2 regions of the Rhizobium sp. M1 genome follow, and region 2 is predicted to be linked to the other one. Evidence: riboswitches for the same ligand, from Rfam matches in the RefSeq annotation. Region 2 holds a riboswitch; the other holds the start of a gene.
The links. A riboswitch is a leader RNA that binds a small molecule or an ion and turns the genes downstream of it on or off. The one in region 2 is predicted to bind S-adenosylmethionine.

Region 1: another riboswitch for S-adenosylmethionine. It lies ahead of metA (homoserine O-succinyltransferase); the one in region 2 lies ahead of CO655_RS31645 (O-succinylhomoserine sulfhydrylase).

What each region holds. Positions count from the first base shown of each region.
Region 1 is NZ_NWSW01000001.1:260,732-267,591, forward strand. Features, by position in the region: gene CO655_RS01290 (MDR family MFS transporter) at 1-325, opposite strand, end outside; gene CO655_RS01295 (MarR family winged helix-turn-helix transcriptional regulator) at 440-967, shown strand; gene CO655_RS01300 (thiamine diphosphokinase) at 1,024-1,680, shown strand; gene CO655_RS01305 (ABC-F family ATP-binding cassette domain-containing protein) at 1,684-3,504, shown strand; gene CO655_RS01310 (ABC transporter ATP-binding protein/permease) at 3,561-5,417, opposite strand; SAM riboswitch at 5,573-5,650, shown strand; gene metA (homoserine O-succinyltransferase) at 5,700-6,623, shown strand; gene CO655_RS01320 (aldose epimerase family protein) at 6,738-6,860, shown strand, end outside.
Region 2 is NZ_NWSW01000061.1:8,856-15,715, forward strand. Features, by position in the region: gene CO655_RS31625 (aspartate aminotransferase family protein) at 1-278, shown strand, start outside; gene argF (ornithine carbamoyltransferase) at 316-1,230, shown strand; gene CO655_RS31635 (Hsp33 family molecular chaperone) at 1,320-2,312, shown strand; gene apaG (Co2+/Mg2+ efflux protein ApaG) at 2,540-2,932, opposite strand; gene CO655_RS31645 (O-succinylhomoserine sulfhydrylase) at 3,126-4,310, opposite strand; SAM riboswitch at 4,355-4,433, opposite strand; gene CO655_RS31650 (2'-deoxycytidine 5'-triphosphate deaminase) at 4,506-5,600, shown strand; tRNA gene CO655_RS31655 (tRNA-Gly) at 5,659-5,732, shown strand; gene CO655_RS31660 (AraC family transcriptional regulator) at 5,750-6,763, opposite strand; gene CO655_RS31665 (TetR/AcrR family transcriptional regulator) at 6,845-6,860, opposite strand, start outside.

The DNA of each region.
Region 1 (6,860 bases), on a different contig from region 2:
GCGTATCCATCGAGACGGCGAGGCCGCAGACCGCGGAGCCGACGGTGAAGATTGCGATCGCCGTCATCATTACGTATTTGCGGCCGAAGAGATCGCCGAGCTTGCCGTAGAGCGGCATGACGGCGCTGAGCGCCAGAAGATAGGCCGAGCCGATCCAGCCGAAACGTTCGAGATGGCCGAATTCGCCGACGATCGTCGGCAGCGCCGTGGAAACGATCTGATTATCCAGCGTCGCCATGAACATGGCGGTCATCAGGAAGCAGAAGAGGATAAGCCGGCGGCGAGGGTCCGTCACCAGCGGCGCAGGCGCGAGTTGCATGTCCATGGGGCGTCGTTCCGATTGGTCGGCTTTTTATGTGCTGTTAGCATATATTTGTCAATAGCACATTATTGACGTTGGCATATTCAGTTTCCACTTCCGCTCTGTTATGGTGTCGTCATGAACGAAACTCTGACCAGCATCCTGTCCAACAGCGCGGCCGAGCCGGACGACGACAACGTGCCTCTCATCGGCCGGAGCATGGCGCGCATGCGGCTGATGACAGGGCGGCGGCTGATCGGCCGGTTGGCGATCCAAAGCGCCGCACCGGGCCTCGAGCTTTCGCATCTCGATGTGCTCGATGCCGTGCGCAGGGCGCAGCCTGCCGGCGAGGTCACGGTCGGCCTGATCGCGGAGATGCTGCGCATCGATCCCTCACGGGCAAGCCGGGTGGTCGCCGACATGGTCGGACGCAACGTGCTGCGCCGCGAGGCGTCGCAGGCCGATGCGCGGCGGATCGTCGTCGTCATGACGGCGGCGGGCGAGGCCCTGCTTGCGGAGATCCGCGCGCAGAAATTCGCAATCATTTCTCAGATCGTCTCCGATTGGCCTGAAGAGGATGTCGAACGCTTCGCGACGCTGTTCGATCGCTTTATCGGCGGTTACGAGGCGATCTTCCTGTCGCGTGACAAGGATACGCCGGGTTGAGGTGATCCGCCGGTCCTTCGGCCCTTCCCCTCGACCCCCCGTTTGCGCTAAGGGCAATGCCCATGAGCCAATCCACCTTCACCATTCTGCTCGGCGGCGAACTCAGCCTGACGGAGCGTCTGCGCCGTGCGATCGGCGGCAGCCGCTTCATCGCAGCCGATGGCGGCATGCGGCATGCAACCGCACTCGGCGTGACGCCGGAGCTCTGGGTCGGCGATTTCGATTCGACGCCGGCCGATCTCGAAGGGGCGTTTCCCGAGGTGCCGAAACAGCCCTATCCCGTGGCGAAGGCGGCAACGGATGGCGAGATCGCGGTATCGGAAGCGATCGCCCGCGGTGCACGGCGGCTGATCCTCGCCGGCGCGCTCGGCGGCGAACGCTCCGATCATGCCCTTCAGCACCTGTTGTCGGCCGTCAGCCTGGCGGAAGAGGGTTTCGACATGCTGCTGACCTCGGGCAAGGAAGAGGCCGTGCCGCTGGTTTCAGGCGCGATCGAACTCGACCTTCCCAAGGGCAGTCTGTTTTCGGTGCTCGGATTCAGCGCGCTCACCGGGCTTTCGATCGAGAATGCGCATTATCCGCTCAGCGATTTCCATCTGCCTTTCGGCTCGTCGCGTCCCATCTCCAACGTCGCGCAAGGCGCAGTTCGCTTTTCGCTCGGCAGCGGCCGGGCGATCGTGCTCGCCCGGCCCTATGATCTTTCCGGAGTCTGATTTTTGGCCCCTCCCATTCTGAAACTCGACGATATCTTCCTGAGCTTCGGCGGCGCGCCGCTTTTGGCGGGCGCTTCGCTGCAGGTCGAGCCCGGCGACAAGATCTGTCTCGTCGGCCGCAACGGCTCGGGAAAATCGACGCTGCTGAAGATTGCCGCCGGCCTGGTCGACGCGCAGTCCGGCGAGGTCTTCCGCCATCCCTCTTCGACGGTGCGTTATCTCGAACAGGCGCCGGATTTTGCCGGCTTCAGCACGGTGCAGGCCTATGCGGAAGCCGGGCTCGGGCCGGGCGACGACCCCTATCGCGTCACCTATCTGCTGTCGCATCTGGGCCTGACCGGCGAGGAAGACCCGAACACCCTTTCCGGCGGCGAATCGCGCCGTGCCGCCCTTGCCCGCGTCCTGGCGCCGGAACCTGACATTCTCCTGCTCGACGAGCCGACCAACCACCTCGATCTGCCAACGATCGAATGGCTGGAAGGCGAACTGCAGAAGACGCGCAGCGCGCTGGTTCTGATTTCGCACGACCGGCGGTTCCTCGAAAAGGTTTCAACCGCAACCGTCTGGCTCGACCGCGGCAGCTCGCGCCGGCTCGACAGGGGGTTTGCGCATTTCGAGGCCTGGCGCGACCAAGTGCTGGAGGCCGAGGAATTGGAACAGCACAAGCTCGGCAAGGCGATCGAGCGCGAGGAGCATTGGCTGCGCTACGGCGTCACGGCGCGGCGTAAGCGCAATATGCGCCGCCTCGGCGAGCTGCAGACGATGCGTTCGCAGTATCGCGGCCATAAGGGACCGCAGGGCACGGTGCAGGCGACGGTTTCCGACGCGCAGGAATCCGGCAAGCTGGTGATCGAGGCAGACAAGATCACCAAGAGTTTCGGCGAGCGCGCCATCGTCACGCCCTTCTCCATCCGCGTGCATCGCGGCGATTGCATTGGCTTGGTCGGGCCGAACGGCGCCGGCAAGACGACATTGTTAAAGATGCTGACCGGGCAGCTTTCTCCGGATAGCGGCACGATAAAGCTCGGCACCAATCTGGAGATCGCGACACTCGACCAGAAGCGCGAGGATCTCGATCCCGAGGATACGCTTGCAAACTACCTGACGGACGGGCGCGGCGAAAACCTGATCGTCAACGGTGAGCAACGGCATGTCACTGGTTACATGAAGGAGTTCCTGTTTCAGCCGGAACAGGCGCGGACGCCGATCAGGAGCCTCTCCGGCGGCGAGCGCGCCCGGCTGATGCTGGCCCGCATCCTGTCACGCCCGGCAAACCTCCTGATCCTCGACGAGCCGACCAACGATCTCGATATCGAGACGCTCGACCTCCTGCAGGAAATCGTCGCCGGCTTTCCCGGCACCGTCATTCTCGTCAGCCACGATCGCGATTTCCTCGACCGCACCGTGACCTCGACGATCGCACCCGCCGTGCCGGACGCGCCAGACGGCCGCTGGATCGAATATGCCGGCGGCTATTCGGACATGCTTGCCCAGCGCAAGGGCGCGCTTGAAGAGCGCAAGAAGGCCGAGAAGGCGGCAGAGAGGCCGAAAACCCAGGAGACGGCGCCTGCCGCGGGAAGCGCGAAGGGCAAGCTCTCCTTCAAGCAGAAATTCGCGCTGGAAAGCCTGCCGAAGGAGATGGCGAAGGCCGAAGCCGAGATCACCAAGCGCGAACAGGTGATGGCAGATCCCAATCTCTTCACGCGCGATCCGGCAGCCTTCAACCGGCTTGCCGTCGAGATGGAGAAACTGCGCGCCAGCCTCACGAAGATGGAAGAGGAGTGGCTGGAGCTCGAAATGCTGCGGGAAGAGCTGGAGGGCTGACCTTCAACCCAGCCGCTCGCGTCATCCATGTAACCGGACGGACGGCCGGAGCGGCCTTAAAGCGCCGGGGCTGGGACGGCAGCGGCGCCGGCACTGGCGCTGGCGCCCGTCTGGGCGACCTGCGGCTGCGGCTCTTCGGATTTTGACGGCAGCGCCTGCAGATGCAGGACGCGCGGCTGCAGCGCCTCGAGATAGGCTTCGGAGCGGCCGATATAGATCATGCCGGTTTCGGGCATGGAGGTCAGCAGCTTTGCCATCGTTGCCTGCCACTCCGGCTCCATGCCTTCCAGCACTTCGTCGAAGACGATCCAGCGCGGGCGCACGAGCAGCAGGCGGGCGAAGCCGATCGCCTTCTGTTCGTCGCTGTCGAGCAGCTTGTCCCAGCGAGCGCGGGTATCGAGCCTTGTGATCAGCGAATGCAGGCCGGCCTTGTCGAGGGCGGCCTCGACGGCGGCTTTCTCGTAAGCATTGGGGCTTTCGGGAAAAGCCAGCGCCTCGCGCAGCGTGCCGCCCGGAACATAGGCGATCTGCGGCACGAACAGCGTATCGTCGACCGGCGGCAGACCCATCGTGCCGCTGCCGCATGGCCAGAGGCCGGCCATGGCCTGGAACAACAGCTTGCGGTTGACGCTGTGATCGCCGTTGATCATGATTTTCTCGCCGGCCTTGATCACGACATCGGTTTCGCGCAGGCGGAAACCGCCGCATTCGTCGATATCTTCGCCGATCTTGGCGTTGATCACCACATCCTTCAGCGTCAGCGTGTCGGGCGCGGTGTTTTCATAGGCGATGCTGTCCTTCAGGTCGTAGTCCTCGTCCATGTCGAGCAGCGCCTGGCGGAAATCGGTGACGCGCATCAGCGTGGCCCGCCATTCGGCGATCGGGCCGAAATTGGCGACATACCAGCGCAGCGCGGTGTTGACCTGGTTGAAGGCGCCGACCGACATCATCAACTGGCCGAGGGTGAGGCCGCCGGAGAAATAGGCGGGCGCAGCGACAATGATCGGAATGACGATCACCAGCCAGCCATAGCCGGCCGAAACCCAGGTGAGGTTGGTATTGGCCATGGCCAGCCGCTTGACGACCCGCAGCACCGAGCTGATGTCGGTGTTGATGCGCCGGCGCTCGTTCTCCTCGCCGCGGGCGACGGTGATCGCCGGCATGTTCTCATTGGCATGCATCAGCGTGAAACGAAGCTCGGCCTCTTTCGAGAAGCGGTCGGCATTGAGCTTCACCAGCTTGCGGCCGACGACCTGGCTCAGCACCGAGGCGGAAGCGGCATAGAAAATCGCCGCCCAGACCATGTAGCCCGGAATGGAGAAGCTGTGGCCGTTGATGTGGAAGATGAAGCCGCTGGAAAGCTGCCAGAGCACGCCGATAAAGCTGACCAGAAGAATGGTCGATTGCAGCAGGCCGAGAACGAGCCCCGTCGTGCTTTCGGCGAGATTGCGGGAATCCTCGTGCAGCCGCTGGTCCGGATTGACGCCGATCAGGCCGCTGGAGGCGAGCCGCAGCGCCCGCTTGCGCTTCAGCCACTGGTCGACGAGATCGCGCGACAGGCCCTCGCGCATATAGAGCGCAGTCATCTGATTGAGCCAGGCCTGCAACACGTTGAGCAGCAGCAGCGTGCCGGCGATCATCGCGAAGATTTCGAGCTGGTGGAAGAATTCGCCGAGGTCGCGGCGCTCCAGCGAGTCGTAGAAGGGGGCATTCCACTCGTTCAGGATGACCTGGCCATAGGAGGTCGCCAGGATGACGAGGATCAGCACGGTCGCCAGAAACAGCACCTTGCCACGCACTTCAGAATTCCAGAATGCTGAGAACATCACCCCGAGGCGATATGTCAGGCTGAGATCGTACCCTACCCTGTCCTGCCTTCGGATGCCCGGCCTCCCCTTGGTCTTATCTGCCATCACGCTTTTCCAACACCGCCCATACTGTCATTATTAGCATGGTGGCGTTACCGGTCTATCAACAGATTCTATCAGTCATTAAACTGTGATGAGGCTTGCCTGAGTCGCCGCTGCATGCATTCGGCAGTTGATTCGTCGCGCAACTGGGACTAATTAAGGCATTCCGTGGTGATTTGGCCGGCCGGCTTGCAGCCACGTTAAAAAATTCGCTAAAGGGCCGCGTGCGGACCGGTAGCGATTTTTTGTCGCCGCCGGTTTTTTATTTTTGATCGAGTGACCGCAATGCCCATCAAGATCCCCGATACGCTGCCCGCCTTCGAAACCCTCGTCCAGGAGGGTGTACGGGTAATGACCGAGACAATGGCGATCCGACAGGATATCCGCCCGTTGCAGATCGGGCTGCTCAATCTCATGCCGAACAAGATCAAGACCGAATTGCAGATGGCCCGCCTGGTCGGCGCCTCGCCGCTGCAGGTGGAGCTGTCGCTGATCCGCATCGGCGGGCACAAGGCGAAGAACACGTCCGAAGATCACCTGCTTGCCTTCTACCAGACCTGGGAGGAGGTAAAGCAGCGCAAATTCGACGGCTTCATCATCACCGGCGCGCCGATCGAACTCCTGCCCTATGAAGACGTCACCTATTGGAAAGAGATGCAGGAGATTCTCGACTGGACCGAAACCAACGTCCATTCGACGATGAACGTCTGCTGGGGCGCGATGGCGGCGATCTATCATTTCCACGGCGTTCCGAAATACGAGCTGAAGGAGAAGGCCTTCGGCGTCTACCGCCACCGGAACCTGAAGCCTTCCTCGATCTATCTCAACGGCTTTTCGGATAATTTCGAAGTGCCGGTGTCGCGCTGGACGGAGGTGCGGCGCGCCGACATCGAGAAATCCGACAGCCTGGAAATTCTGATGGAATCGAGCGAGATGGGCGTCTGCCTCGTGCATGAGAAAAGGGGCCGGCGGCTCTACATGTTCAATCATGTCGAATATGATTCCACCTCGCTCTCGGACGAGTATTTCCGTGATGTCGACGCCGGCGTGCCGATCAAGATGCCGCACAATTACTTCCCGCATAACGATCCGGCGCTTGCGCCGCAGAACCGCTGGCGCAGTCACGCACATCTCCTGTTCGGCAACTGGATCAACGAAATCTACCAGACGACGCCCTATGACGTCGAAGAGATCGGCATGGATCTCTGAGCGGATCAGCGGATGCCGCGGCATTTCTTTCTGATCCGACCGGTTGCGGATTGAAGCAAATGCGGGCAGGTTCCGGTCCTGAACCCCAAGGATAGAACGGAACGGATGTCGATCATGTCGGAGAAGTTGGAGCGGGAAGTTTTCGGGCAGACGAAGGCGGGCGAAACCGTCTATCGTGTCGTCATCAAGGGCGGCGGGCTGACGGCCAAGATCATCAGCTGGGGCGCGGTCATCCAG
Region 2 (6,860 bases):
TCCGTCAGGGGCTGGCTTCGCTGAAGGACCGTTATCCCGATGTGATCGAGGATATCAGGGGCGAGGGCCTGCTGCTCGGCGTCAAGGCGGCCGTCCCCTCGGCCGAACTGCTGCAGGCGATCCGCGCGGCGCATCTGCTCGGCGTGCCGGCCGGCGACAACGTCATCCGCCTTCTTCCGCCGCTCGTCGTCACCGCCGAGGAAGCCCGCGAGGGTCTCGCCCGCCTCGAGCGCGCCGCCGAGAGCATCCGCGCCTCCAAGGTCAAGAAGACGGCTTGAAGGGATTGCCGCCCTCGGGCGCACGACAGGTAAGAACATGGCTCCTAAACATTTCCTCGATCTTTCGGCCGTCACATCCGCCGACCTCAGAACCATCATGAACGATGCGCTTTCCCGCAAGCAGGCCTTCAAGGCCGGCACGGGCGACAAGCCGCTCGCCGGCAAGATGCTGGCGATGATCTTCGAAAAGCCGTCGACGCGCACCCGTGTCTCCTTCGATGTCGGCATGCGCCAGCTCGGCGGTGAAACGCTGTTTTTGTCCGGCACCGAAATGCAGCTCGGCCGCGCCGAGACGATCGGCGACACCGCCAAAGTGCTGTCGCGTTATGTCGATGCGATCATGATCCGCACCACCGAGCACTCGCGCCTGCTGGAGCTTGCCGAGCATGCGACGGTGCCCGTGATCAATGCGCTGACGGATGATACCCATCCCTGCCAGATCATGGCCGACATCATGACCTTCGAAGAGCATCGCGGCCCGATCAAGGGCAAGACCATCGCCTGGACCGGCGACGGCAACAATGTGCTGCATTCGCTGGTCGAGGGGGCCGCGCGTTTCGGCTATCGCATGAACATGGCCGTACCCCTTGGTTCGGAGCCTAAGGATCACTATCTGAACTGGGCCCGCAATGAGGGCGCCGAAATCATGCTCTGCCATGATGCCGACCGTGCGGTCGAAGGCGTCGATTGCGTGGTGACCGATACCTGGGTCTCCATGAATCAGGAACATCGGGCCCGGGGTCACAACGTCTTTCAGCCTTATCAGGTCAATGCGGCCTTGATGGCCAAGGCCGGCAGCGATGCATTGTTCATGCATTGCCTGCCTGCCCATCGCGGTGAGGAAGTGACGGATGAGGTGATCGACGGCCCGCAATCCGTGGTCTTCGATGAAGCGGAAAACCGTCTTCACGCGCAGAAGTCGATTCTTGCTTGGTGCCTGGGCGCGATCTGAACCATAATCGGACGCCGCGCGCGAACAACGCGCGGCCGCGCGAGCGAAGGGCACCCTTGCTCATCGCTTGAAAACTAGGAGTGAAAGCCATGGCAGAAGCTGCAGCCGCCCTCGGCCAGTTCGATTTCGCCGGCGATGACCATGTCGTCCCTTTCCAGGTGGAGGGTCTGGATGTGCGCGGCCGCGCCGTCCAGCTCGGCCCGATGCTCGATGCGATCCTCGAGCGCCATCATTATCCCGCGCCCGTCGCCCGGCTGCTTGCCGAAGTCGTCGTGCTGACGGTGCTGCTCGGCACCTCGCTGAAATTCGACGGCAAGTTCACGGTGCAGACCAAGGGCGATGGCCCGGTCGATCTTCTCGTCGCCGATTTCTCGACGCCGGAAAATGTTCGCGCCTATGCCCGTTTCGATCAGGCGCTGCTTGCCAAGGCGGTTGAAGCGGGCGAAACCGAGCCGGAACAGCTGCTCGGCAACGGGGTGCTCGCCTTCACCATCGACCAGGGCAAGTTCGCGCAGCCCTATCAGGGCATTGTCGCGCTTGACGGCACCTCGCTCGAGGAGATTGCCGGTGTCTATTTCCGCCAGTCGGAACAGATCCCGACGCGCGTACGCCTTGCCGCGGCCGAGCTCTTCGATCGCGACGATGCCGGCAAGCCGCGCCATCGCTGGCGGGCCGGCGGCCTCGTCGCCCAGTTCCTGCCGGAAGCGCCCGAGCGCATGCGCCACCCCGATCTCCACGGCGGCGACGGCGATAACGGCGACCGCCCGCATGGCGAGGACGACGCCTGGGTCGAAGCCCGTTCGCTGGTCGAGACCATCGACGCCGACGAGTTGACCGACCCGCTTGTCGGCACCGAGCGGCTGTTGTTCCGGCTGTTCCACGAGCGCGGCGTGCGCGTCTACGAACCGCGCGCCGTCTTCGACCGCTGCAGCTGTTCGCGCGACAAGATCAAGGGCGTGCTGAAGGGTTTTTCGGCCGAGGAGATCGAGGAAAGCCAGGAAAACGGCGAGATCGCCGTGACCTGCGAATTCTGCTCGACCACCTACCGCTTCGAGCCGACGGAGCTTCAGCCGGCTGAGTAGTTGACACCACTGCTGTCCGGTTGCGCGCATGACTGCCCCTCACCCTAACCCTCTCCCCGTAAAAACGGGGCGAGGGGACCTGCCCTGCGAGAGCGAGGAGGGGAACGGAGAGCTTGCGGCATGCTCCCTTCGCCCCGTTTACGGGGAGAAGGTGGCGGCAGCCGGATGAGGGGCCGGTGTCGGCAATCTCCTGGGTCGAGGTGTCGTGCCGCCTGTGGCGTTACACGTCAGTTAAGCACGCGCAGCAGCCCCGGTGAATCCAGCGAGAAGGCGGGGATGTCGACGTCGAACAGTTCGCCTTCGTCGGTTTCCATCTGGTAATGGCCGAACATCAGCCCGGAGGGCGTATCGAGCGGGCAGCCGGAGGAATATTCGTAGGTGTCGCCGGGGCTGAGCCGCGGCTGTTCGCCGACGACGCCGGGGCCGGTCACCTCGTCCACCACGCCGTTCTGGTCGGTGATGTTCCAGTAGCGGTTGATGAGGCGAACGGCGACGCCGGAATTGTTGCTGATGACAATCCGGTAACCCCAGACATAGCGATCGTCTTCCGGATCGGATTGCTCCTCCAGATAGAATGGTTCGACGACGACTTCGATATCTCTAGTGAGGGCGCGATACATGCCTTGCACCTTAGTCAAGATATGTTACCCGTATCTTATAAGAAGGCCCTATCCGTCAAGAAACGGAACGTTGATCGGCGATGAAACAGCCGTGATCGCATGGTTTTCGATCGTTAAGCCTAATTGTCGGTATTATTCTACTTGGCAGAGCCGGGGCGGTCGAACCCGGAGGCTCGGCCGCCAATGCCGTCGATCAGGCCGAGACCTTGGTAAGCGCCTTGGCGAAATCCTCGATCAGGTCGTCCGTATCCTCGATGCCGGCGGAAAGGCGGACGGTGCCCGGCGAGATGCCGAGTTCGGCGCGCGCCTCTTCCGTCAGGTTCTTGTGGGTCGTCGTCGCCGGATGGGTGATCAGGCTCTTGCTGTCGCCGAGATTGTTGGAGATCTTGATGATCTCGAGCGCGTTCTGCAGCGCGAAGGCCGCCTCCTTGCCGCCCTTCAGCTCGAAGGCGACGAGGGTCGAGCCGCCGGTCATCTGCCTGGCGATGATGTCGGCCTGCGGATGGTCCTTGCGGCCGGGATAGATCACCTTGGCGACTTTGTTCTGCTCGGCCAGGAAATCGGCGATCTTCGCGGCATTCTGCGTCTGCTGACGCACGCGCAGCGGCAGCGTCTCGATGCCCTTCAGCAGCGTCCAGGCGTTGAACGGCGACATGGCCGGGCCGGTATGGCGGAAATAGTCGTGCAGGTTCTCGTCGATCCAGGCCTTGTCGGCCAGAACGACGCCACCGAGGCACCGGCCCTGGCCGTCGATATGCTTGGTGGCGGAATAGACGACGATATGGGCGCCGAGTTCCAACGGCTTCTGGAAGAGCGGCGTGGCGAAGACGTTGTCGACCACCACCTTGGCGCCGACCTGGTTGGCGAGTTTTGCCACACCGGCGATATCGACGATCTCGAGCGTCGGGTTGGTCGGGCTTTCCAGGAAGAACACCTTGGTGTTCGGCCGGATTGCCTCTTCCCAGTTCTTGAGGTCGCGGCCGTCGACCAGCGTGCATTCGATGCCGTATTTCGGCGCCAGCGTTTCCACCACCCAGCGGCAGGAGCCGAAGAGGGCGCGCGCGGCAACGATATGGTCGCCCGCCTTGACCTGGCAGAGGATCGCGGCGCTGACGGCCGCCATGCCGGAGGCGGTGGCGCGGGCGTCTTCGGCACCTTCGAGCATGCACATGCGCTTTTCGAACATGTCGTTGGTCGGGCTGCCGTAGCGAGCGTAGATATAGCCGTCGGTCTCGCCCTTGAAGCGGGCTTCGGCCGCCTCGGACGTGTCGTAGACGAAACCCTGCGTGAGATAGATTGCCTCGGACGTTTCGCCATATTGCGAACGCAGCGTGCCGCCATGGACGAGTTGGGTTGCCGGGCGCCAGGTCTTGCTCATGCCATCACCTTCACATAACAAAAAAACCGGCCGCAAAAGCAGACCGGTTTCATAACCCGGTCTTTTTAGCCACTTGTTTAACGTGGCTGCAAGCCGACCGGCCAAATCACCACGGGATAATTCTGCAATACTGCTGTTAGCTGCTTGCGTCAATTCCCCGTATTTGGTTTTGTCGGCGCAAAAGATGGATGGGGCATGATGGCTCGCGAAACTGGAATTCTGGCGGACCGCGCGATCGCAGCGCTGTTTGAAACGGGGCGTCTTAACTCCGAGCGGGAGCTGGACCGCGATCAGATCCAGCCGGCAAGCCTCGACCTGCGCTTAGGGAGCAAGGCCTTTCGCGTGCGCGCCAGTTTCATGCCGGGGCCTTCGCATCTGGTGTCGGACAAGCTCGATCGCCTCAGCCTGCATGTGATCGATCTGTCCCAAGGCGCGGTGCTCGAGACCGGCTGTGTCTACATCGTGCCGCTGATGGAGAGCTTGGCGCTGCCGGCCGACATGTCGGCCTCGGCCAATCCGAAAAGCTCGACCGGCCGGCTCGATATCTTCACCCGCGTCATCACCGATTACGCCCAGGAATTCGACAAGATTCCACCGGGCTATTCCGGCCCGCTCTATCTCGAAATCAGCCCGCGCACCTTCCCGATCGTCGTGCGCCGCGGCTCGCGCCTGTCGCAGATCCGCTTCCGCGTCGGCCAGTCCCTGCTCGGCGAGCCGGAACTCTTGAAGCTGCATGAAAGCGAGACGCTCGTCGCCAGCAAGCAGCCGAACGTATCGGGCGGCGGCATCGCGCTGTCGATCGATCTCAGCGGCGACAAGGACGGCCTGATCGGCTATCGCGGCAAGCACCACACCGCCGTCGTCGATGTCGACGAGAAGGACCAGCACGACATCTTCGATTTCTGGGAGCCGCTCTATAGCCGCGGCCGCAACGAGCTGATCCTCGATCCCGACGAATTCTATATCCTCGTCTCGCGCGAGGCCGTGCATGTGCCGCCGGATTATGCCGCCGAGATGACCCCGTTCGATCCGCTGGTCGGCGAATTCCGCGTCCACTACGCCGGCTTCTTCGATCCGGGCTTCGGCCATGCCCCGGCCGGCGGCCGCGGCAGCCGCGCCGTGCTCGAAGTGCGCAGCCACGAAGTGCCGTTCATCCTCGAAGACGGCCAGATCGTCGGCCGCCTGGTCTACGAGCACATGCAGGAAAAGCCCGCCAGCCTCTACGGCTCCGGCCTCGGCTCCAACTACCAGGCCCAGGGCCTCAAACTCTCGAAACACTTCCGCATCTGAGGCGCCGCGCCGACCCGACTTGACAGCGGCCCCCATCTGTTGGAAATCTCAGCGCATCGCGGGTGTAGCTCAATGGTAGAGCAGCAGCTTCCCAAGCTGAATACGAGGGTTCGATTCCCTTCACCCGCTCCAGTTTCTCCAATCCATCCTTATCCGACAACGCGCCGCACGCTGACGTGAGGCGCCTGAGATTTCCGCCTGCGGGTTTCCCGAGGACCTTCTCCGTAAACCGATCTGTAAAGCGCAGAAAAACGGCCGGCGTGGAAAAATCCCCACTTCAGACAAATCTCCTGGATGCTTTGTTGGTTCGATCGATCCAGAAGGTCTTTTCGAGCTGCCCGCAATCTTAGAGTTCTCAGATAACTGCCCGGTGTGGCTCCCTTGAAAGCCCGGAAGCCGGTTTCCAGGGTGCGAACTGAGACATTGGCGGATTGGGCGATCGACGACAGCGTGATCGGCTTGTCGATATTCGCATGCATGAAATCCACAGCCCGACGCACGTGTCGCGGAGCGGGGGCAAATATATTCGGCTCAAGTCGCAGAGAGTAGCGATGGGGCACTGACCGGATCAGCGCATGAGCGAGTGCCTGGGTGAGATTGACCATCGCTATCGGCGAATGAAGCAAGCATGCTTCTCCAAGCATGCCGCAGATTATGGTCTCGACAAGATTTTTGATGAAATGTCCTGAGGGGCTGGATCCATCGATCACCGGCGACAGATCTAGCGATCCGACAAGAGGGGCTTCAAACACTTCGCCGAACGTCCGGCGAATCTGATGCCAATCCAAAAAGAGCTTCTGTGATCGATGGAGCGCTCCCCGCACGAGAAAGCGATCCGCCTCGCGGCTTTGCCCAATCAGCATCTGGCCCGGTGCCGCTGTTGTCGTGATCTGCCGCCGCGTCATGCCGGAGATGCCGTGTTGCGGCAGATGAATGGTAAGCCATTCCGGGGTATCGGAGGTGGCCCAGAGGTCCCACTCGCCATTGCATGCGAGATCGACAGCCGTCATCGGCCCGTGAGAACGGGCATCGGCGGACCAACTGAAGTCCTCAACCGTACGAGCCGGCGATGCGTCAAAGTGGGCGGCTCCCAGAAATGTTTCCAACATTCCGTCGAAGTCTGCGCCGGCCATTCGTGGGGTGAATGCGGTGTTATGAAGCATGCGAGCCTGTTCAATTCGCGCGTGAGAGCGGCAAGACCGCGCTCTGCGAGATGAAAAAGACGCCCGATTGGGGGCGAGGTCTCATTCGTTTTCTGTG